Regions from separate parts of the Variovorax sp. FG153 genome, predicted to be linked through region 1. Evidence: predicted binding sites of a transcription regulator. Region 1 holds the regulator's gene; each other region holds the start of a gene.
What was found. Region 1 encodes sigma-54, which starts transcription at its own class of promoters, with help from an activator protein. Its sites were predicted from a motif close to TGGCANGNAANCTGCTTT; they were not measured.
Positions count from the first base shown of each region.

Region 2: a site for sigma-54 is predicted at 4,198-4,215, ahead of glnA (type I glutamate--ammonia ligase). Genes of this name have one in related genera too.
Region 3: a site for sigma-54 is predicted at 3,232-3,249, ahead of ACODT0_RS21840 (ammonium transporter). Genes of this name have one in related genera too.
Region 4: a site for sigma-54 is predicted at 3,652-3,669, ahead of ACODT0_RS36005 (ammonium transporter). Genes of this name have one in related genera too.

Region 1 is NZ_JBMDKG010000018.1:48,095-53,478, forward strand. Features, by position in the region: gene ACODT0_RS20140 (SPOR domain-containing protein) at 1-377, shown strand, start outside; gene ACODT0_RS20145 (thiol:disulfide interchange protein DsbA/DsbL) at 566-1,213, shown strand; gene lptA (lipopolysaccharide transport periplasmic protein LptA) at 1,413-2,126, shown strand; gene lptB (LPS export ABC transporter ATP-binding protein) at 2,123-2,917, shown strand; gene ACODT0_RS20160 (RNA polymerase factor sigma-54) at 2,948-4,537, shown strand; gene ACODT0_RS20165 (phospholipase D family protein) at 4,548-5,384, shown strand, end outside.
Region 2 is NZ_JBMDKG010000002.1:186,397-191,780, forward strand. Features, by position in the region: gene ntrC (nitrogen regulation protein NR(I)) at 1-940, opposite strand, end outside; gene glnL (nitrogen regulation protein NR(II)) at 965-2,044, opposite strand; gene ACODT0_RS03925 (hypothetical protein) at 2,085-2,588, opposite strand; gene glnA (type I glutamate--ammonia ligase) at 2,736-4,151, opposite strand; gene ACODT0_RS03935 (competence/damage-inducible protein A) at 4,299-5,099, opposite strand; gene ACODT0_RS03940 (EI24 domain-containing protein) at 5,096-5,384, opposite strand, start outside.
Region 3 is NZ_JBMDKG010000020.1:116,316-121,699, reverse strand. Features, by position in the region: gene ACODT0_RS21855 (tripartite tricarboxylate transporter TctB family protein) at 41-529, shown strand; gene ACODT0_RS21850 (tripartite tricarboxylate transporter permease) at 543-2,054, shown strand; gene ACODT0_RS21845 (sulfite exporter TauE/SafE family protein) at 2,111-2,869, opposite strand; gene ACODT0_RS21840 (ammonium transporter) at 3,287-4,522, shown strand; gene ACODT0_RS21835 (hypothetical protein) at 4,529-4,843, shown strand; gene ACODT0_RS21830 (thiamine pyrophosphate-binding protein) at 4,854-5,384, opposite strand, start outside.
Region 4 is NZ_JBMDKG010000054.1:36,451-41,834, reverse strand. Features, by position in the region: gene ACODT0_RS36020 (M14 family metallopeptidase) at 1-684, opposite strand, end outside; gene ACODT0_RS36015 (GNAT family N-acetyltransferase) at 810-1,874, opposite strand; gene ACODT0_RS36010 (hypothetical protein) at 2,021-2,362, shown strand; gene ACODT0_RS36005 (ammonium transporter) at 2,379-3,581, opposite strand; gene ACODT0_RS36000 (LytTR family DNA-binding domain-containing protein) at 3,786-4,727, opposite strand; gene ACODT0_RS35995 (acyltransferase family protein) at 4,913-5,384, shown strand, end outside.

The DNA of each region.
Region 1 (5,384 bases):
CGCTGCCGCCCTCGAACGATCCGCTCGGCGACCTGGCCCGGGCCCGCGCCGGCAGCGTCGGCGGCAGCACCACGGTGGCCGCCGCCCCGTCGTCGAGCAGCGGCAATGCCGCGGCCGCCACCGGCTCCGGCGGCGCCGATCCCTTCATGTACTTCGTGCAGGCCGGCGCCTTCCGCACCACCGAGGACGCCGAGGCGCAGCGCGCCAAGCTCTCGCTGATGGGCGTCGAGGCCCGCGTGACCGAGCGCGAGCAGGCCGGCCGCACCGTCTACCGCGTGCGCGCCGGTCCGTTCAACAAGAAGGACGACGCCGACCGCCTCAAGGAACGGATGGACGGCGCCGGCCTCGACTCGGCGCTGGTGCGCGTCCAGCGCTGAGCGCCGTCCGGGCCGGGGGAGGGCACCATCCTGTGGTGGCCTTTCCCGACAACGGTCATGGTTTTTCTTTAAGCTTCGCCGCGGTCCGCGCCGCCCCCGGTTTCCCGGAGCCCCGAGCACCGCGCGCGGGAACTCCGCTTCACCGGCCCGGCTCAGTCTGCCGTCTATCAACTGGAGAGCTCTTTCCCATGAAACGTCGTGATTTCTCGCTGGCCGCCGCCGCCGGTTCGCTCGGACTGCTGGCCCACCTGCCGGCGCAGGCCCAGGCCCGCGCGCCCAAGGCCGGCACCGAATACCTCGTGCTCGACAAGCGCGTGCCGGTCGATGCGCCGGCCGGCAAGATCGAGGTGATCGAGTTCTTCTCGTACAACTGCCCGCACTGCAACGACTTCGAGCCCGCGCTCGAGGCCTGGGCCAAGAGCAAGCCCGCCGACGTGGTGCTGCGCCGCGTGCCGGTGCCCTTCGTGGGCAACGACGTCGAAGCCAAGCAGCGCCTGTACTACACGCTCGAGGCAATGGGCAAGGTCGACGAGTACCAGCCCAAGGTCTTCAGCGCCATCCACGCCCAGCGCCAGAACGTCAACGGCGACGCCAACATCGTGGCCTGGGCCGAGAAGAGCGGCCTCGACGCCGCGAAGTTCAAGGAGCTGTTCACCTCCTTCGGCGTGGCGAGCAAGGCCAAGCGCGCCTCGCAGCTGACCGACGCCTACAAGGTGGCCGGCGTGCCCGCGCTGGCCGTGGCCGGCCGCTGGTACGTGGACGGCGAGACCGCCGGCAACATGAACAAGGCGCTGGCGGTCACCAATTACCTGATCGGCGAAGCCCGCAAAGGTTGATTTCGATTTCGTGGCCGCCGGGAGGCCGGGCCCCATCGAGGGTTCCGGGGCGGCCGGGCCGTCATTCGGCCGGTCGGCAGAACGCGGGGCGATCCCGCGGGGTGCCGTGCCCGGGTTCGCCGCCCCGGGGCTTTTTCATCCGCGCGCATGGGTCTGGCGCGATGGGCCGCATACAATGCAGAGCAAGTTTCGTGCCTCTATGACATCGCACTCTCACCCCACCTCCTCCCTTCGCCGCACCGGCCGCCTCGTGCTGGCCGCGCTGCTGCTGGCCGGCTCCGCCGCCACGGCCCTGGCCGAAACGGCCGACCGGACCAAGCCGATGAACATCGAATCCGATTCGATGCGCTACGACGATCTCAAGCAGACCAGCGTCTTCACCGGCAACGTGGTGGTCACCAAGGGCACCATCATCATCCGCGGTGCGCGCATCGACGTGCGCCAGGACCCCGAGGGCTACCAGTACGGCGTGGTCACCGCGGCGCCCGGCAAGCTCGCCTATTACAAGCAGAAGCGCAACGGCAACGGCGACGAGTGGATCGAGGGCGAGTCCGAGGTCATCGAGTACGACAGCCGCGCCGACAACGTCAAGTTCATCCGCCGCGCCGTCATGCGCCGCCTGGTCGGCGCCACGCCCAACGACGAGAGCAGCGGCGCGCTGATCGTCTACGACCAGAGCAACGACACCTACACCGTCAACGGCTCGACCGTGCCGCCGAACGCCGGCGTGTCGGCACCGGGCGGCGGCGGCCGCGTCAAGGCCATCCTCACGCCGAAGTCGGCCGCGCCCGCGGCACCGGGCGCCTCGGCCCCGGCCACGCGCCGTCCCGCGGCCCCGGCGGCCACGCCGGCCCCGGGCGCCGGCCTGCGCCCGAGCACCACGCTCAGCGGCGAAGCGGAAGAGCGCAAGTGATCGAAGCCGCCGGAACCCAGGAAGCCAACGGCGTGCCGGGCAGCCGCCTCGTCGCGCGCGGCCTGCAGAAGAGCTATGGCAGCCGCAAGGTGGTCAAGGACGTCTCGCTCGACGTGCAGAAGGGCGAAGTCGTCGGACTGCTCGGCCCCAACGGCGCCGGCAAGACCACCTCGTTCTACATGATCGTCGGGCTGGTGCGCGCCGACGCGGGCGAGATCTCCATCGACGGCGAGCCGATCGCCCACATGCCGATCCACCGCCGCGCGCGCATGGGCCTGAGCTACCTGCCGCAGGAAGCCTCGATCTTCCGCAAGCTCACGGTCGAGGAGAACGTGCGCGCGGTGCTCGAGCTGCAGCGCGAACCCGACGCCAACGGCCGGCCGCAGGCGCTGTCGAAGCAGCGCATGGAAGAGCGCCTGTCGGAACTGCTGGCCGACCTGCGCGTCGACCACCTGCGCGATTCGCCCGCGCTCGCGCTGTCGGGCGGCGAACGCCGCCGCGTCGAGATCGCGCGCGCGCTGGCCACCCAGCCGCGCTTCATCCTGCTCGACGAGCCCTTCGCCGGCATCGACCCGATCGCGGTGATCGAGATCCAGCGCATCATCAGCTTCCTGAAGGAACGCGGGATCGGCGTGCTCATCACCGACCACAACGTGCGCGAGACGCTGGGCATCTGCGATCACGCCTTCATCATCAGCGACGGCCATGTGCTGGCACAGGGCACGCCCTCGGAGATCGTCGACAACGCCGAAGTGCGCCGGGTCTACCTGGGCGAGCACTTCCGCATGTGATGACCCTCGCGCCAGCCATTTCCTGAGGGCATGAAACAAGGCTTGTCGCTGCGCGTTTCGCAGCATCTCGCGCTGACGCCTCAGCTGCAGCAGTCGATCCGGCTGCTGCAGCTCTCCACGCTCGAGCTGAGCCAGGAGGTCGAGCAGATGCTCGACGAGAACCCCTTCCTCGAGCGCACCGCCGAGGAAGCCGCGCGCGAGGAATTCGGCCTCGACGCTGCCGACACGCCCGCGCCGCGCGAGGACACCGAGCGCGAGGCCGAGAGCGACTACGCGGGCGCCGCGCCGTCGACCTCGACCACGTCCACCGAGACCGCCTCGTCGTCCGAGGCCGAGCCGGCCCTCGACTCGCCCGAGCGCGAGCCCGACTGGGAAGGCGACGGCACCGTCGACATGGCGCCCGACGACAGCGAGTGGGGCAGCGACGCGCCTGCGCGCAACAACAGCAGCACCGGCGACGACGAGCGCGCCGATGCCACCGAGCTCGCGCGCAGCCAGGAATCGCTGCAGTCCTTCCTGCACCGCCAGGCGCTGAGCCTGCGGCTCAACGAGAACGACAGCGCCGCGCTGCGCTTTTTGATCGAGTCGCTCAACGACGACGGCTACCTCGAGGATTCGCTGCCGGCGCTGGCCTCGGGCCTCGCGGGCGACGACAACGACCAGTTCGACGAGCTGGTGCACCACTTCCAGGTCGCGCTCGGCCTGCTGCAGAGCCTGGAGCCCGCGGGCGTGGGCGCGCGCGATCTCGGCGAATGCCTCGCGATCCAGCTGCGCGCGCTGGCCGACGAAGACGAGACAGAGGAAGAGGAGCTGGTGCGCAAGACCGCGCTCGCCATCTGCAAGCAGCCGATGGAGCTGCTCGCGCGGCGCGACTTCAAGCGCCTGGCCACGCTCACGCGCACCAACGAGGAACTGGTGCGCTCGGCGCTGCAGGTCATCGCGCGCCTGGAGCCCAAGCCGGGCCGCCGCTTCGTCGACGTCGAGCGCAACATCGTCATTCCCGACGTGATCGTCACCAAGACCGGCCGCGGCACCAACGTGAAGTTCCGCGTCATGCTCAACCCCGAGGTGATGCCGCGGCTGCGCGTGCACGACATCTATGCCGGCGCGCTCAAGTCGCACAAGGGCGAGGGCAGCCAGGCGCTGTCGCAGCGGCTGCAGGAGGCGCGCTGGTTCATCAAGAACATCCAGCAGCGCTTCGACACCATCCTGCGCGTGAGCAACGCCATCGTCGAGCGGCAGAAGAGTTACTTCGTGCACGGCGAGCTCGCGATGCGCCCGCTGGTGCTGCGCGAGATCGCCGACGAGCTCGGGCTGCACGAATCCACCATCTCGCGCGTGACCACCGCCAAGTACATGGCCACGCCCTTCGGCACGGTCGAGCTCAAGTACTTCTTCGGCTCGGCGCTGGGCACCGAGACCGGCGGCAATGCCTCGAGCACCGCGGTGCGCGCGCTGATCAAGCAGTTCGTCGGTTCGGAGAGCGTGAAGAAGCCGCTGTCGGACAGCCAGATCTCCGAGATGCTCAAGGAGCAGGGCATCGAGTGCGCGCGCCGCACCGTCGCCAAGTACCGCGAGGCGCTGCGCATCGCGCCCGCCAACCTGCGCAAGGCCCTGTAGAAAGCCGCCGATGGCCCGACGCCTGCTGTCGCGCCGTGGGCTCCGGGTGTTCGCCCTCGCGGCCACGCTGCTGGCCGCCGGCTGCGCCTCGCTGCCCGACGAGGCACCGCGCACTCCCACCAAGGCCATCGCCGTGTCGAAGGACACCGCGCTCGGGCGCATCGCGCTGGCCGCGCAGCCCGACCCCGACCTCAGCGGCTTTCGCCTCATGCCGGGCGGCGACTTCGCCTTCGACACCCGCATCCAGCTCGCGCGCCGGGCCCAGCGCACGCTCGACGTCCAGTACTACCAGATCGAGAACGACGAGACCGGCCGCTACCTGCTGCGCACCCTGCGCGACGCCGCGCAGCGCGGCGTGCGGGTGCGCGTGCTGATGGACGACCTCTACACCGCGGGCGAGGACGAGCTGCTGCGCGGCTTCGCGGCCACGCCCAATGTCGAGCTGCGCCTGTTCAACCCCTTTCCGGCCGGCCGCGGCAGCCTGCTCGCGCGCTTCACCGCCTCGCTGTTCGACTTCAGCCGCGTCAACCGGCGCATGCACAACAAGCTGTTCATCGCCGACGGCGCGATGGCCGTGGCGGGCGGGCGCAACATCGGCAACCAGTACTTCCGGCGCACCGCGGGCGAGAACTTCATCGACCTCGACACCTTCGTGACGGGCGCGCTGATCCCGCGCCTGGGCAGCCTGTTCGACCAGTACTGGAACAGCCCCTACGTGCGGCCCGTCGAGTCGGTGGTGGCGAGCGCGCTGCCTGCCGACGAACTGCGGCGCCGCTTCGAGGCCGCCACCGGCCCCGACACCACGCCGCCGCCGCCGAAGCCCGCGCCCAACGACCTGCTGGGCTAC
Region 2 (5,384 bases), on a different contig from region 1:
GCAGCGCGGGCAGCCGCAGGCGGATGACGTTGAGGCGATGGAACAGGTCTTCGCGGAAGCCGCCGAGCTTCACGCGCTGCTCGAGGTCCTGGTGGGTGGCCGCGATGACGCGCACATTGGCCTTGACCGAGTTGTGGCCGCCCACGCGGTAGAAGTGGCCGTCGCTGAGCACGCGCAGCAGGCGCGTCTGCAGGTCGAAGGGCATGTCGCCGATTTCGTCGAGGAACAGCGTGCCGCCCTCGGCCTGCTCGAAGCGGCCGCGCCGCATGGTCTGCGCGCCCGTGAAGGCGCCGCGCTCGTGGCCGAAGAGTTCGCTCTCGAGCAGGTCCTTGGGGATGGCCGCTGTGTTGATGGCGACGAAGGGGCCGTTGGCGCGCGGCGAGTGCTTGTGCAGCGCGCGCGCCACGAGCTCCTTGCCCGAGCCCGATTCGCCGGTGATCAGCACCGTGACGTTGCTCTGCGAGAGCCGGCCGATGGCGCGGAACACGTCCTGCATCGCGGGCGCCTGGCCGAGCATCTCGGGCGCGGCGACCATGCGTTCCTCGGCCACTTCCTCGCGCTGGCTCTCGTCGACGGCGCGCCGGATCAGCTCGACCGCGCGCGGCAGGTCGAAGGGCTTTGGCAGGTATTCGAAGGCGCCGCCCTGGAACGCAGAGACGGCGCTGTCGAGGTCGGAGAAGGCCGTCATGATGATGACCGGCAGGCCCGGATGCTTGGCCTTGATCTTGTCGAGCAGCTCGAGCCCGGAACCGCCGGGCATGCGGATGTCGCTCACCAGGACCTGGGGCCCCTGCTGCTCGTCCTCGGCGGCCTGTTCGAGGGCCGCCAGCACTTCGCGCGTGTTGGTGAAACTGCGGGTCGGGAGGTCCTCCCGAAGCAGGGCCTTCTCCAGCACGAAGCGGATCGATTGGTCGTCATCAACTATCCAGATCGGCTTCATGCATCTCCTTGTTGCCGGTGGCTGCTAGGGCAGCGGAATCAATATCTTGAAATCGGTTCGGCCCGGGACACTGTCGCACTCGATCACGCCGTGATGCTGTTGCACAAAAGTCTGTGCGAGCGTCAAACCCAGCCCTGTACCACCCTCTCTGCCCGACACCAGCGGATAGAAGATTCGGTCCTTGATCGCGTCCGGCACGCCCGGTCCATTGTCGATGACATGCAATTCCAGTGCCAATCGATACCACTGCTTGTTGAAGATCACCTGGCGCGCGACCCGGGTCTTGAAAGTGATGCAGGCATCGCCCGCCGCGCGGCGCTCGGCCAGGGCCTGCGCGGCGTTGTGGACGATGTTGAGCGTGGCCTGGATCAACTGCTCGCGGTCGCCGCGGAACTCGGGGATCGAGACGTCGAAGTCGCGCTCGATGTGCAGGTCGCGCGGGAACTCCGCGAGGATCACCGAGCGCACGCGCTCGCAGACCTCGTGGATGTTGACGTCGCCCACCACGTGCGGGCGGCGGTGCGGCGCCAGCAGGCGGTCGACCAGCGTCTGCAGCCGGTCGGCCTCGTGGATGATGACCTGGGTGTATTCGATGAGGTCGCGCGACTCGACCTCCATCTGCAGCAGTTGCGCGGCGCCGCGGATGCCGCCGAGCGGGTTCTTGATCTCGTGCGCGAGATTGCGGATCAGCTCCTTGTTGGCCTGCGCCTGGTCGAGCAGCCGTTCCTCGCGGTCCTGCCGCACCTGGTGCTCGAGCGGCAGCATCTCGACGATCAGTTCGCCGGCCTTCTCGCCCTTGGCCAGCGTGACCTGCACGGGCATCAGCTCGTGGTTCACGCGGCGCAGGAAGGCCTCGTAGCGCAGGGTGGCGAAGTCGTTGGCGCTCGCGCCATCGATGGCGGTGCGCAGCACCTGGGGTTCGTGGAAGCAGGCGCCGAACTGCGAGCCCTCGAGCGTGCGGCGCGAGGTGCCCAGCGCATCTTCGAGACCGGCATTGGCGAACAGCACCGAGCCCTTGCCGTTGACGACCGCGATCAGGGTCGACAGCAGGTCGAAGGCCTGAAAGCGCGGACTGGCGCTTGCCGCCTTCTTTCCGAAAGCCATGGAAATCCTGTGGTGTTCTTCCTGCCGATGCAGGAACGGGTTAGTTCTTGGGGGCCGGCAGGCGGCTGATCTCGCGGCGGATGCCGGCGATGTCGCTTTCGTTGCGGGCCAGCTCGGCCTTCATCTCGGCCACGCGGTCGAGGTACTTCTGGTAGTTGCGGCCTTCGCTGCCCTGCTTCTCGGGCTCGCCGTTGTTGTATTCCTTCTGCAGCTCGGACTGGCGGGCCTCGGCCTTGCGCAGTTCGGACTCGAGCACCGAGCGCGCTTCGCCGTCGCGCGCGCGCTGGTCGGCGCCCTCGACCCGCGGGCTGCCGGCCGGCGAGCGGGCCGCGGAGGTCGATGCGGCGGCACCGCCGAGCGCGGCGCGCGAGGCGCCCTGCACGACGGTGACGTTGCCGCCCTCCATCACCTTGCAGCCGCGCTGCTGCGCGACGGTGGCGTTGTTGGTGTATTCGTTCCCGCAGCGCCAGACGCGCTCCTGCGCGAGTGCCGGCAGGGCAAGCAGGGAAGCGGCCAGGAGGAGGAGTGGTGCGGCAGTCTTCATGGGATCTTGGGGACCTCGAGGGCCCGGGGAAGCGCGAAAAGGCGCATTTTCATGCAATTCGACGCCCCCGATGACAGGATGTTCCGGCCCCAACGAAAAGGACGGCCGAGGCCGTCCTTTCGTGTTACTCCGAGCGGAAAACCGCGATCAGAGCGAGTAGTACATGTCGAATTCGACCGGGTGCGTGGCCATGCGGAAGCGCGTGACTTCCTGCATCTTCAGGTCGATGTAGGCATCGATGTACGCATCGGTGAACACGCCGCCCTTGGTCAGGAAGGCACGGTCCTTGTCGAGGTACTCGAGGGCCTGGTCGAGGCTGTGGCAGACGGTCGGGATCAGCGCGTCTTCTTCCGGCGGCAGGTGGTAGAGGTCCTTGCTCGCGGCTTCGCCCGGGTGGATCTTGTTTTCCACGCCGTCGAGGCCGGCCATCAGCAGCGCGGCGAAACCGAGGTACGGGTTCATCAGCGGATCGGGGAAGCGCGCTTCGACGCGGCGGCCCTTCGGGTTCGACACGAACGGGATGCGGATCGAGGCCGAGCGGTTCTTGGCCGAGTAGGCCAGCTTCACCGGGGCTTCGAAGCCGGGCACCAGGCGCTTGTAGCTGTTGGTGCCGGGGTTCGTGATGGCGTTCAGGGCACGGGCGTGCTTGATGATGCCGCCGATGTAGTGCAGCGCGAAGTCCGAGAGACCCGCATAGCCGTCGCCGGCGAACAGGTTCTTGCCGTCCTTCCAGACCGACTGGTGCACGTGCATGCCCGAGCCGTTGTCGCCGACGATGGGCTTGGGCATGAAGGTGGCGGTCTTGCCGTAGGCGTGGGCCACGTTGTGGATCACGTACTTCTGCAGCTGGACCCAGTCGGCGCGCTGGATCAGCGTGCTGAACTTGGTGCCGAGTTCCATCTGGCCGGCGTTGGCCACTTCATGGTGATGCACTTCGACCGGGATGCCCAGCGATTCGAGCACCAGGCACATTTCCGAGCGCATGTCCTGGAAGCTGTCGACCGGGGGAACCGGGAAGTAGCCGCCCTTGACCGCGGGACGGTGGCCGGTGTTGCCGTGCTCGTATTCCTTGTCGGTGTTCCACGAAGCTTCTTCGGACTCGATCTTCACGAAGCAGCCCGACATGTCGTTCTTCCAGCGCACGCCGTCGAACACGAAGAATTCGGGTTCCGGACCGAAGTAGGCCGTGTCGCCCAGGCCCGAGGCCTTCATGTAGGCTTCGGCGCGCTTGGCCAGCGAACGGGGATCGCGCTCGTACGGCTTGCCGTCGGTCGGGTCGATCACGTCGCAGGTCAGGATCATCGTGGTCTCTTCGAAGAAGGGATCGATGTTGGCGGTGTTCGGGTCGGGCATGAGCTGCATGTCCGACGCTTCGATCCCCTTCCAGCCGGCGATGGACGAGCCGTCGAACGCGTGGCCCGAGCTGAACTTGTCTTCGTCGAAGTGCGACACGGGCACGGTCACGTGTTGTTCTTTACCGCGGGTGTCGGTGAAACGGAAGTCGACGAACTTGACCTCGTTTTCCTTCACGAGCTTCATGACGTCGGCGACGGTCTTTGCCATCAATTTCTCCTGAGTTGGATGGGTGGTTGGGAATACAGGGATGCGGGATGCAGTTTCTGTGCCATTGTCGCCTGCGTCGAACGCGTGGCGGCGGGCACTTTGGGGGCCTGGAACGCGATCGAATTCACCAAATTGGTGCCATCGAAATCAACGCACCAATTCTGGGCCAAGTTGTGCATTAAAAGTGTGCAGGCCTTCGATGAGCTGGCCGTAGGCCACGTCGAGCAGGTCCGGATCGCCCTTGACGCCGAGCTCGATATGACGGCCGTACTGGGGGTGATCGACGCTCGGCAGGCTGAAAACCTTGATGCGCGCATGGCGCTCCTCGATCGCCTGCATCAGGGGCGTGAGGGTGGCCTCCATGGCACCGAAAACGATCACGGACTTCTCCAGGACCCGGGTCCGGACGAAAAGATCGGCATAACGGGCGTCGAGCACCGACTCGATCATCGGCCAGGCCATGACCGGGAAACCGGGCACGAAATGGACGTCACCCACGCTGAAGCCGGGGATTTTGTTGTAGGGGTTGGCGATGATCCGGGCGCCCTCGGGAAACACGCCCATGTTGAGCCGGTGGATGTTGTCGGGCCGGTCGGGCTCGTAGGCCACGCCCTGCTCGCGCGCCGTGTCCTGCATGCGCTCGCGGATCAGCAGCTCGGCCTCGGGATGCAGCGCCAGCGGCACGCCCAGCGCCTTGGCGGCGCACTGGCGGGTGTGGTCGTCGGGGGTGGCGCCGATGCCGCCGGTCGAAAAGACGATGTCGCCCGAGGCGAAGGCACGCGCCAGCGCGGCGGTGATGCGCTCGGGCACGTCGCCCACGTACTCGGCCCAGCCCAGCTGCAGGCCGCGCGCCGCGAGCAGCTCGATCACCTTGGGCATGTGCTTGTCGAGGCGCTTGCCCGAAAGGATCTCGTCGCCGACGACGATCAGGCCGAATTCACGGGTCATGGGGATTTCCATTGGGAGAGAACGGCCTGGTCGGCCTCGATGGCGGCGGCGTCGCCCGGAATGGCGGCCGCCGCGGCGGCCGCGCGCTGGCCCCGCAGCTGCGCGAGCGCATCGAGGCAGTAGTGGCCGAACCACAGGGCCGAGAAGGCGAAGACCAGGGTGTAGATCCAGATCGCGAGCGGCACCAGCACGAAGAAGGCAGCCGCGAACAGCAGGCCCGAGGCCCAGACGATGCTCGGCGCCGCGCCCAGGTAGCCGCAGAGCACGCCGATGCACAGCAGCGGC
Region 3 (5,384 bases), on a different contig from region 1:
GAAACGACCCTCCTCCCTCCAAAACAGAGGGTCGAGAGACATGAAAATCAAGAGCCAGGCCGACTTCTTTTCAGGAGTCATGTTCACGGCCGTGGGCGGCGCCTTCGCCATCGGCGCCACCGCATACAACATAGGCGACGGGGCCCGCATGGGTCCCGGTTACTTCCCGCTCATGCTGGGCATCCTGCTCGCGCTGCTCGGGCTGGGGATCATGTTCCAGGCCATGGTGGTCGAGACCACCGACGGCGATCCGATCGGCAAATGGGCCTGGAAGCCGCTGGCCTACGTGCTGGGCGCCAACCTGGCCTTCGGCGTGCTGCTCGGCGGCCTGCCGAGCATCGGCCTGCCGGCGATGGGAATGATCATCGCGATCTACGCGCTCACCATCATCTCGAGCCTCGCGGGCGAACACTTCAACCTGCGCGACGTGCTGGTGCTGGCCACCATCCTCGCGGCGGGCAGCTACGTGGCCTTCATCTGGGCGCTCAAGCTCCAGATCCAGGTCTGGCCCACCTTCATCGCAGGCTGAGGAGCACACCACCATGGAACTGTTCCAGAACCTCGCGACCGGCTTCGGCGTCGCCTTCACTTTCACCAATCTGCTGTACTGCCTGATCGGCTGCATCCTGGGCACGCTGATCGGCGTGCTGCCGGGCATCGGACCGGTCGCCACGATCGCGATGCTGCTGCCCGCGACCTACGCGCTGCCGCCCGTCTCGGCCCTGATCATGCTGGCCGGCATCTACTACGGCGCGCAGTACGGCGGCTCGACCACCGCCATCCTGGTCAACCTGCCGGGCGAATCGTCCTCGGTGGTCACCTGCATCGACGGCTACCAGATGGCCAGGCAGGGCCGCGCGGGCCCGGCGCTCGCGGCCGCGGGCCTGGGCTCGTTCTTCGCGGGCTGCGTCGGCACGCTGATCCTGGCCGCCTTCGCGCCGCCGCTGACCGAGCTGGCCTTCAAGTTCGGCCCGGCCGAGTACTTCTCGCTGATGGTGCTGGGCCTGATCGGCGCGGTGGTGCTGGCCTCGGGTTCGCTGCTCAAGGCGGTGGCGATGATCGTGCTGGGCCTGCTGCTGGGCATCGTCGGCACCGACGTGAACTCGGGCGTGGCGCGCTTCAGCTTCGACATTCCCGAACTGACCGACGGCATCGGCTTCGTGGTGATCGCCATGGGCGTGTTCGGCTACGGCGAGATCATCGGCAACCTCTCGCAGCCCGACGACGAGCGCGAGGTCTTCACGCACAAGGTCAAGGGCCTGTGGCCCACCAAGGACGACTTCAAGCGCATGACGCCCGCGGTGCTGCGCGGCACGGCCCTCGGTTCGGCCCTGGGCATCCTGCCCGGCGGCGGTGCGCTGCTGGCGGCCTTCGCGGCCTATGCGCTCGAGAAGAAGATCAAGATGCGCCCGGGCGAAGTGCCCTTCGGCAAGGGCAACATCCGCGGCGTGGCCTCGCCCGAGTCGGCCAACAACGCCGGCGCGCAGACCTCCTTCATTCCGCTCTTGACGCTGGGCATCCCGCCCAACGCCGTGATGGCGCTGATGGTGGGCGCGATGACGATCCACAACATCCAGCCGGGCCCGCAGGTGATGACCAGCAACCCCGAGCTGTTCTGGGGCCTGATCGCCTCGATGTGGATCGGCAACGCGATGCTGATCATCCTGAACCTGCCGCTGATCGGCATGTGGATCAAGCTCTTGACGGTGCCCTACAAGTTCCTGTTCCCGGCGATCGTGCTGTTCTGCGCCATCGGCGTGTACTCGACCAACAACAACACCTTCGACGTCTGGATGGTCGCGATCTTCGGCTTCGTGGGCTACCTGTTCCTCAAGCTGCGCACCGAGCCGGCCCCGCTGCTGCTGGGCTTCATCCTCGGCCCGATGATGGAAGAGAACCTGCGGCGCGCGCTGCTGCTGTCGCGCGGCGCCTGGAGCGTGTTCGTCACGCGGCCGCTGTCGGCGGGCCTGCTGGTGGCCGCGGCGCTGCTGCTGGGCATCGTGCTGCTGCCGGCCGTGAAATCGAAGCGCGAGGAAGCCTTCGTCGAGGATTGAGCGCCACCGCGCTGTTCGACTGAGCAAAGGCCCCGGTGTTCGCCCCGGGGCCTTTTCTATTTGAGGAAGGCGTCGTACGCGGTCTTGAGGATCAGCGCGCTCACCACGACCATGAACACGATCCGCACGAAGCCCGCGCCGTGCCTGAGCGCCACGCGCGTGCCGATCAGGCTGCCGGCCACGTTGGCGACCGCCATCGCCAGCCCGTAATGCCACCAAACGTGGCCCTTGAGCGCGAGCAGCAGCAGCGCCGCGCCGTTGGTGAGCACGTTGATGACCTTGGCCGAGGCCGAGGCGTTGAGGAAGTCGTAGCCCATCCAGCGCACGAACAGGAACACCAGGAAGCTGCCCGTGCCGGGGCCGAAGAAGCCGTCGTAGACGCCGATGCCCAGGCCGATGCTGCAGGCCGCGAGCGTCTCGGCGCGGCCGGTGAAGCGCGGCGCGTGGTGACGCCCCATGTCCTTGCGCGCGAGCGTGTAGAGCAGCACCGCCAGCAGGATGGCCGGCAGCGCGCGGCGCAGGAAGTCGCCCGGAAACTGGGTGACGCCCCAGGCGCCGGCCAGCGCGCCGCAGAAACCGGCCAGCGCGGCCGGCCACAGCGCGCCCCAGCGCATCTGCACACGCTGGCTGAACTGCGCCGCCGAAGCGGCCGTGCCCCAGATCGACGCGCTCTTGTTGGTGCCCAGCAACGTGGCCGGCGGTGCCCCGGGGAAGGCGGCGAACAGCGCCGGCACCAGGATCAGTCCACCACCGCCCACGATCGCATCCACGAACCCCGCGAGCAGCGAGGCCGCGGTCATCAGCCACATTTCCATGGCTGCGATTGTCGCACCGGAATCACTATCAAAAGAGTAGCAACCAACGGCGACGCAGCCGACTCTCCGGCCGCTTTTCAAGGCAAGGAATCGGGGCGCCGATGCGAAAGCGACAGGCAAAAAAAAGCGCCGACCAGCGGCGCTTCTGAATTTTTCAACCCGGCTCTCGGATGTAGCCTTTTGGATGATTGTTCTTGTCGATCGGGAATTTGTCTCCTCGGCCCTCGGCAGCACGAGCAGGGCCCGTTCGCGAGTGGCTGGACTTTAGGGGGTGCACCGCCGCAGTGCATTGGGAATTACCCGCTTTGCCTTACTTTCGCGCACGGCGTAGCAAACCAAAGTGTTTCACGCAGTTAACGATGTGGCACGACTTGTGCACAGAGCCCGGGACCACCACTCCAAGAAGAGACCGCCGCCATGGCCCTGGTACCGCAAGCCTCCATCAGCGCCGCGGACACCGCGTGGATGATGACCTCCACGGTGCTGGTGCTGCTGATGACGCTGCCGGGCATCGCGCTCTTCTATGCCGGCATGGTGCGGCGCAAGAACGTGCTCGCCACCATGGCCTGCGTGGTCGCCATCGCCGCGGTGGTGTCGCTGACCTGGTTCGCGCTCGGCTACTCGCTGGCCTTCACGCCCGGCTGGCCCTGGCTCGGCGGCACCGGGCGCTTCTGGTTCGCGGGCTTCGACTACCTGAAGGACGCCGGCACGCTGGCCGTGAGCCACGTGGCGCCCAACGTGCCCGAAACGGTCTACGCGATGTTCCAGCTGAGCTTCGCGATCATCACCACCGCGCTGGTGCTCGGCGCCTTCGTCGAGCGCATGCGCTTCTCGGCGGTGCTGTGGTTCGCGCTGCTGTGGAGCGTGCTGGTCTACGCACCGATCGCGCACTGGGTCTGGGAGCCCGGCGGCTGGCTCTCGCAGATGGGCGCGCTCGACTTCGCGGGCGGCTCGGTGGTGCACGTCAATGCGGGCGTGGCGGGACTGGTCTGCGCCTATGCGCTGGGCCCGCGCCGCGGCTACGGCCGCGAGCCCTTCGAGCCCTACAACCTGGCCTTCACCATGGCCGGCGCCAGCCTGCTGTGGGTGGGCTGGTTCGGCTTCAACGCGGGCTCGGCGGTGGCGGCCGACGGGCGCGCGGGCCTCGCGATGCTGGTAACGCACGTGGCGGCCGCCGCGGGCGCGGCGAGCTGGATGATCGCCGAGTGGACGGTGCGCCGCAGCCCCTCGCTGCTGGGCCTGTGCTCGGGCCTGGTCGCGGGGCTGGTGGCGATCACGCCGGCCGCGGGCTTCGTCACGCCGCCTTCGGCGCTGGCCATCGGCGCCATCGCCGGCCTGGCCTGCTACTGGGGCGCCACCGGCCTCAAGCGCCTGCTGGGCGCGGACGATTCGCTCGACGTGTTCGGCGTGCACGGCATCGGCGGCATCGTGGGCGCGCTGCTCACGGGCGTGTTCGCCGACAAGGCCATCTCGGGCGCCAGCGGCAACGTGCTGACGCAGGCGATCGCGGTCGGCGGCGTGGCGGTCTACAGCGCAGCCGGCACCGCGATCGTGCTGTTCCTGGTGCGCGTGCTGGTGGGGCTGCGCGTCGATCCCGACAGCGAGGCGCAGGGGCTCGACCTGGCCCAGCACCGCGAACACATCGGAGGCTGAACCGCGATGGATGGCCACGTCCTGTCCGAGAGCGAGCGCATCGCGCTCGCGGCGCGCCTGCACGTGGCACTGCGCCGCAAGCACGGCCGCGTGACCGACACCGAGTGGATGGCCGTCAATGCCGAGTACGCCACCGAGATGGTGCGCTTCGCGCGCGCGCATGCGGCCGAGACCCACGACGATGAGCTCGCGGCCATCGCGCTGCGGCTCGAGCAGGCGATGGAGCCGCTGGCGCGCGCCGCGCGGCTCGAGGCCGCGGCGCGGCTGCCCGACGGCAGCGGGCGGCAGCCGCCGCCCAAATACATCGGCGGCCTGCGTTAGGCCGCCTGCGCTAGGCCCTCTTCGCGAGCGCCGTATCGCGGATCGCCTGCAGCGTGGTCGACGGCGTGATCGCCTCCGGATCGAGCACGCAGTGCAGGATCGCGGGCTTGCCGCTGGCCCGCGCGCGCGCCAGCGCGGGGCCGAACTCGGCGGTGCTCGTCACGCGCTCGCCGTGGCCGCCGAACACCTCGGCATAGCCGCGGAAGTCGGGGTTCTTCAGCTGCGTGGCGCTGACGCGGCCCGGGTAGTGGCGCTCCTGGTGCATGCGGATGGTGCCGTACATGGCGTTGTCGAGCAGCACCACGAGGATCGGCAGCCCGTACTGCACCGCGGTTGCGAACTCCTGGCCGTGCATCAGGAAGTCGCCGTCGCCCGCGAACACCACCACCTCGCGCTGCGGCCACAGCCGCTTCGCGCCGACCCCGGCCGGCAGGCCGTAGCCCATCGAGCCGCTGGTGGGCGCGAGCTGGCTCGCGAAGGCGCGGAACGGCCAGAAGCGGTGCACCCAGGTCGCGAAGTTGCCCGCGCCGTTGCAGAAGAT
Region 4 (5,384 bases), on a different contig from region 1:
GACCAGGCCGAAGTAGGCGAGGAAGTCGTAGGTGACGGCGGTGGCAAGGTCCGATGCCGAGCGCAGGAAATGCTGGCCGCACTCGACCACCATCGCCACGCCCTTTCCGTCGGGCCCGCCGTGGCTGCCGTACTGGATCAGCGGCGTGCCCGAGCCCAGGCCATCGGGCATCACGAGATGCACGGGCGGCCGGCCGATGGCCATCGCCACCTTGGCATTGCGCTCGAAGGACGGATAGACCCAGAACGGCACCACCGGCTGGCTGGTGGAATGAATGTCGAGGATGTGATCGGCGGCCTCGACCACCGGCCGCAGGATGCGCGCGCGGCGCAGCTCGGGGCTGTCCTCGCTGCCATCGAGCCACTCGGGCGACCAGATGCGGTTGAGGTTGTGGACGATCTGGCGGCTGTCGTAGGGCGCGGCCTCGGTGAAGGACTCGTAGGCGTCGATGTTCGCGAAGCTCACGGTGAGCGTGCCGATCTTCGGCCGCACGCCATGGTCGAGCAGGTGCGTGGCGGCCGTCATGCCGCAGATCTCGTTGCCGTGGGTCAGGGCATTGATCAGCACGTGCGGGCCGGGCTTGCCCGACTCGAAGCGGTGCACGTAGTCGACGCCGACATTGCCCTGGCGGTAGGCGGAGAGATCGCGCGGGAGGACTTCGAGGGCGGGTGGGGATTGGGTCATGGTGGGTGTGGCGGCTCGTGCGGGATCGGGGTCGCGCGAGTTTGCTACAGGCGGCGCGTTCTTGCTGGGCACCAGTTCCGGCCCGATACGCTTCAAATTTGAAGCGCATCGGCGCAATTTGCGCTTCAGGCGGCCGATTCCCCGCGCCGCGCCAGGCACTCAGCCAGCGCCTCCACCCCCAGCTGATAGATCCCCTGCCGCCGATGCACCTCGAACCCCAGTCGGCGGTTGATCGCGAGGATCGGCGCGTTGGCCTCGGCGTTGTAGGTCACGACGATGCGCAGTTCGGGATGCAGCGCGCGCACGCTGTCGAGCATCGCGGCCTTCACCGCCTTGGCCAGCGAGCGGCCGCGCCAGGCGCGCGCCACGCCCGTCAGGCGCTGGTGCAGGCGCTCGGGGGTGCGCGGGTCCCAGTGCGCTTCGCACATCGCGGCCAGCGTGCCGTCGGCATCGACCAGCAGCACCAGGTGGTGCTCGCCGCCGCTGCGGTCGAGTTCGCGGTACCAGTTGGCATAACCGTCGAGCTCGTAGCGCGCGGGCGGTAGCTCGAGTTCGCCGAGCGGCATGTCGTTGAACAGGTCCGAGAACGGCGCCAGCAGCTGCGCCAGGCGCTCCATTGGCGTGCGGCCGGGATGGATTTCGAAGCGCAGCGCACCGCCGGCCGTGCCCTGCGCCTTCCAGCGCGCGAGCTCGTCCGCGTCGAGGCCATCGATGCGCATGCGGTTCTCGACCACGCGATGCTTGAGGACCGCGCCCGAGGCTTCGAGGAAGGCATGGCCCGGCGGGTAGAAGGTGTTCATCGTGGCGACGGTCTTGCCGTGCTCGCGCATGAAGGCCAGCAGCGGCACGAGCAGCCGGCTGCCGATGCCGCGGCGCCGGTGCGCGCCCAACACGCCGAGCCAGGCCTCCGCGTGCAACGCGAAGGGCTCGCTGTTCGGTGCATCGGGCCGGCGCCGCCAGAGAATGATGTTGCCGACCAGTTCGTCGCCCTCGCGCGCGACGAAGCGCTCGGCCTCGAAGAAGGGCATGCGGCGCCGCGCGTCGTGCTCGAAGTCGGCATCGGCGGCCTGCGGCTCGCCAGGATGCAGCTCCTCGTCGCGGATGCGCCGGTAGCGGTGGAAGCGTGCCCATTCGGACGGGTCGTCCGCGTGGACATCGAAGCGCCGGATCTCGATCGTGTGGTTCGCCATCTCCCGTCCTCCCTTTTGTTGCCCGGGGGGCGCGATTGTGCCGAACCGAAACCCTCGCGGCGCACACGGGCGCGCGCATCTTTGGCTTGGCCGAAGGTTGCCGCTTCACAATGGCATTTCAGCCACCTTCGACGAGGAGTCCGCACATGCCCTTCCCGCCGCTGTCCAAGCTGGTCCTTGCCGCCACCGCCCTGCTCGCGCTCTCGGGCGCTTCAGCGCAGGAGACCAGGACCGACCCCGTCTACACGCGCGCCCGCCTGATGTCCTCGCACGAGGAGCCCGGCGGCAAGCTGTACCTGCACCTGAAGATCCCGCCGCGCTCGAAGATCCCGTTCACCACCCAGACCTTCAGGCTGGCCGACCGCAAGCTCGTGGCCGACATCGCCGATGGCACGCCGGTCGAGTTCGTCTCGCGCCGCCTCGAGGGCGAGAACACGGTGGTGGCGATCCGCGCGGTGGCCGAGTGCCACCGCTTCCAGAAATGCTGAACGAAAGGCGCCGGCCTCACCAGTTCACTTCGCGCTCCGGCGTGGCCGAGATGTGGTGGATCGACAGGTCGGCCCCGTCGAATTCCTCTTCCTGCGACAGCCGCAGCCCGACGGTCTTCTTGAGCACGCCGTAGACCACGGCGCCGCCGAGCAGCGCCCAGACCACGCCCATGGCGGTGCCGATGAGCTGCGCGCCGAGGTTCACGCCGCCGATGCCGCCCAGCGCCTGGGTGCCGAAGATGCCGGCCGCGATGCCGCCCCAGGTGCCGCACAGGCCGTGCAGCGGCCAGACGCCGAGCACGTCGTCGATCTTCCACTTGTTCTGCGTCAGCGTGAACATCGCGACGAAGATGGCGCCGGCCACGCCGCCCACCACCAGCGCGCCGATCGGGTGCATCAGGTCGGAGCCCGCGCACACCGCCACCAGGCCAGCCAGCGGGCCGTTGTAGACGAAGCCGGGGTCGTTCCTGCCCATGGCCAGCGCCACCAGCGTGCCACCGACCATCGCCATCACGGAATTGACCGCGACCAGGCCCGAGATCTTGTCGATGGTCTGCGCGCTCATCACGTTGAAGCCGAACCAGCCCACGCACAGCACCCAGGCGCCGAGCGCGAGGAACGGGATGTTCGACGGCGGATGCGCGGCCAGCGAGCCGTCGCCGCGGTAGCGGTTGCGCCGCGCGCCCAGCAGCAGCACGGCCGGCAGCGCGAGCCAGCCGCCCACGGCATGCACCACCACGGAGCCCGCGAAGTCGTGGAACTCATGGCCCGTGACGGAAGCGATCCAGTCCTGGATGCCGAAGTGCCTGTTCCAGGCGATGCCCTCGAAGAAGGGGTAGACGAAGCCGACGATGACGGCGGTGGCGATCAGCTGCGGCCAGAACTTGGCGCGCTCGGCGATGCCGCCCGAGATGATGGCCGGGATGGCGGCCGCGAAGGTCAGCAGGAAGAAGAACTTCATCAGGTCGTAGCCGCTGCGGGCCGACAGCTCGGTGGCGCTGACGAAGAAATGGGTGCCGTAGGCCACGCCGTAGCCGACGAGGAAGTAGACGATGGTCGAGACCGAGAAGTCGACCAGGATCTTCACGAGCGCATTGACCTGGTTCTTCTTGCGGACCGTGCCGAGTTCGAGAAAGGCGAACCCCGCATGCATGGCCAACACCATGATCGCGCCTAGAAGGATGAACAGCGCGTCTGCGCCCTGTTTGAGTGCGTCCATTGGAGCTTCTTGCTGGTTTTTGGATTGATTTGGTGCGCCGCACCTGAATTCAGCAGGACGGCGGGCCAATGAAGCAAAAATGGTGCCCACAAGCTCGTCAATGGTGCAAAACGGGCCGAGATGGGGCTCAACGAACCCGGTGGGCAGGCACGGCGCACCGGAACGGATGCCGCCTGACGGTGCATGGCGGCACCCCGCGGCGGTTCAGGAGGCCGTCGCGCCGCGCAGGGCCTCGCGGTAGCGCCGGCTGCACGGCACGGTGCTGCCGTCGTGCATGTGCAGCCGGGCATCGCCGCCGTCGAGCGGCTCGATCTCGCGCAGCCGCGAAAGATTGACCGCATGGCTGCGGTGCACGCGCACGAACAGCGCCGGGTCGAGCTGGGTCAGGAAGTCGGTCAGGGTGGCGCGCAGCAGGTAGTCGTGGCCATTGACGTGCAGGCCGACGTAGTTGCCCTCGGCCTGCAGCCAGTCGATGTCGCTGGCGGCGATCAGGAACTCGCGGCGCAGCTTGCGCACCAGGAAGCGCTCGGGGCGCGCGGGCGCCGGGGGCGGTGAGGGTTCGGCGGGCGGCGGCGCGGGCGCGGCATCCGCCGGCTGCGGCGACGCTTCCGGCGCCTCATCCGGCGCGTCGAGCACCCGCGCCTCGCCCTGCCAGCGCAGCATGAACATCCGGTAGGCCCAGATCCCGAACACGATCGAGACGTAGGCGCGCACGTCCTTCAGGTATTCGTAGCCCCACTGCGCGGCCCAGCCGCCGAAGGCGTAATGCTCGCCGGCCACTGCATAGGCCAGCGAACGCAGCGCGAACATCGCCATCACGTGGACCCCGCTGAACACCACGCTGGCCGCCAGGTGCCAGGCCAGGTAGCGCGCCAGCCTGCCGGGCGCCAGCGAGGCCAGCGGCGAGAGCCGCCGCTCCAGCGCCACGATGGCCGGCACCAGCAGCAGCAGCACGAGGTGGCTCGAGCCCTCCCAGACCACGATCTCCCAGGTCTCGCGCGGCACGGCGCGCGAGCGCGCGTCGACCATCGCCACCATGGTGTTGAACAGCGCCTGCAGCGCCATCACGACGATCCAGAAGCCGACCTCGACGTAGCGGCGGATCGGCTCGTAGCGGTGGTAGAGGTCTTTGCGCGGGCCGGCCATGGCGGGCGATTGTCGCGATCCGCGTGGCGAATGGGGCGACAGGGGCGGCCCAGGGGGCGGTTTTCTCCCCTGGTTTCGTCCCAGCGGGCTCACCGCTCGTCACAAAGTGCCGGCGATCCGTCCCCGGGGCGCGCCGCGGCGGCATCGCGCCTCGACCATGGCCGCCTTTGCAGTCAGGAGCCCCCATGCCCGCCACCCCACCGCCCGCCGTCGAGCGCCGCCACGACATCGACGCCCTGCGCGCCCTCGCCTTCCTGCTCGTCATCGTCTACCACGTGGCGATGTACTACGTGGCCGACTGGCCGTGGCACCTCAAGAGCCCGCATGCGGCCGAGTGGCTGCAGTGGCCGATGCGGCTGCTGAACCTGTGGCGCATGGACCTGGTGTTCCTGATCTCGGGCGTCTCGCTGGCCTTCCTCGCCCGCCATCAGGGCACGACGGCGCTGCTGCGCGGCCGCGGGCTGCGGCTGATGCTGCCGCTGGCCTTTGGCATGGCGGTGGTCGTGCCCTGGCAGGCCTATGCCGAGGGCGTGGCCAACGGCCTGGTGGCGCCGGGCTTCGGCGCCTTCCTCGCGCGCTACCTGCCGATGAGCCAGCCCTGGCCGAAAGGCGCCTTCGCGGGCGCCGAGTTCGGCATCACCTGGAACCACCTCTGGT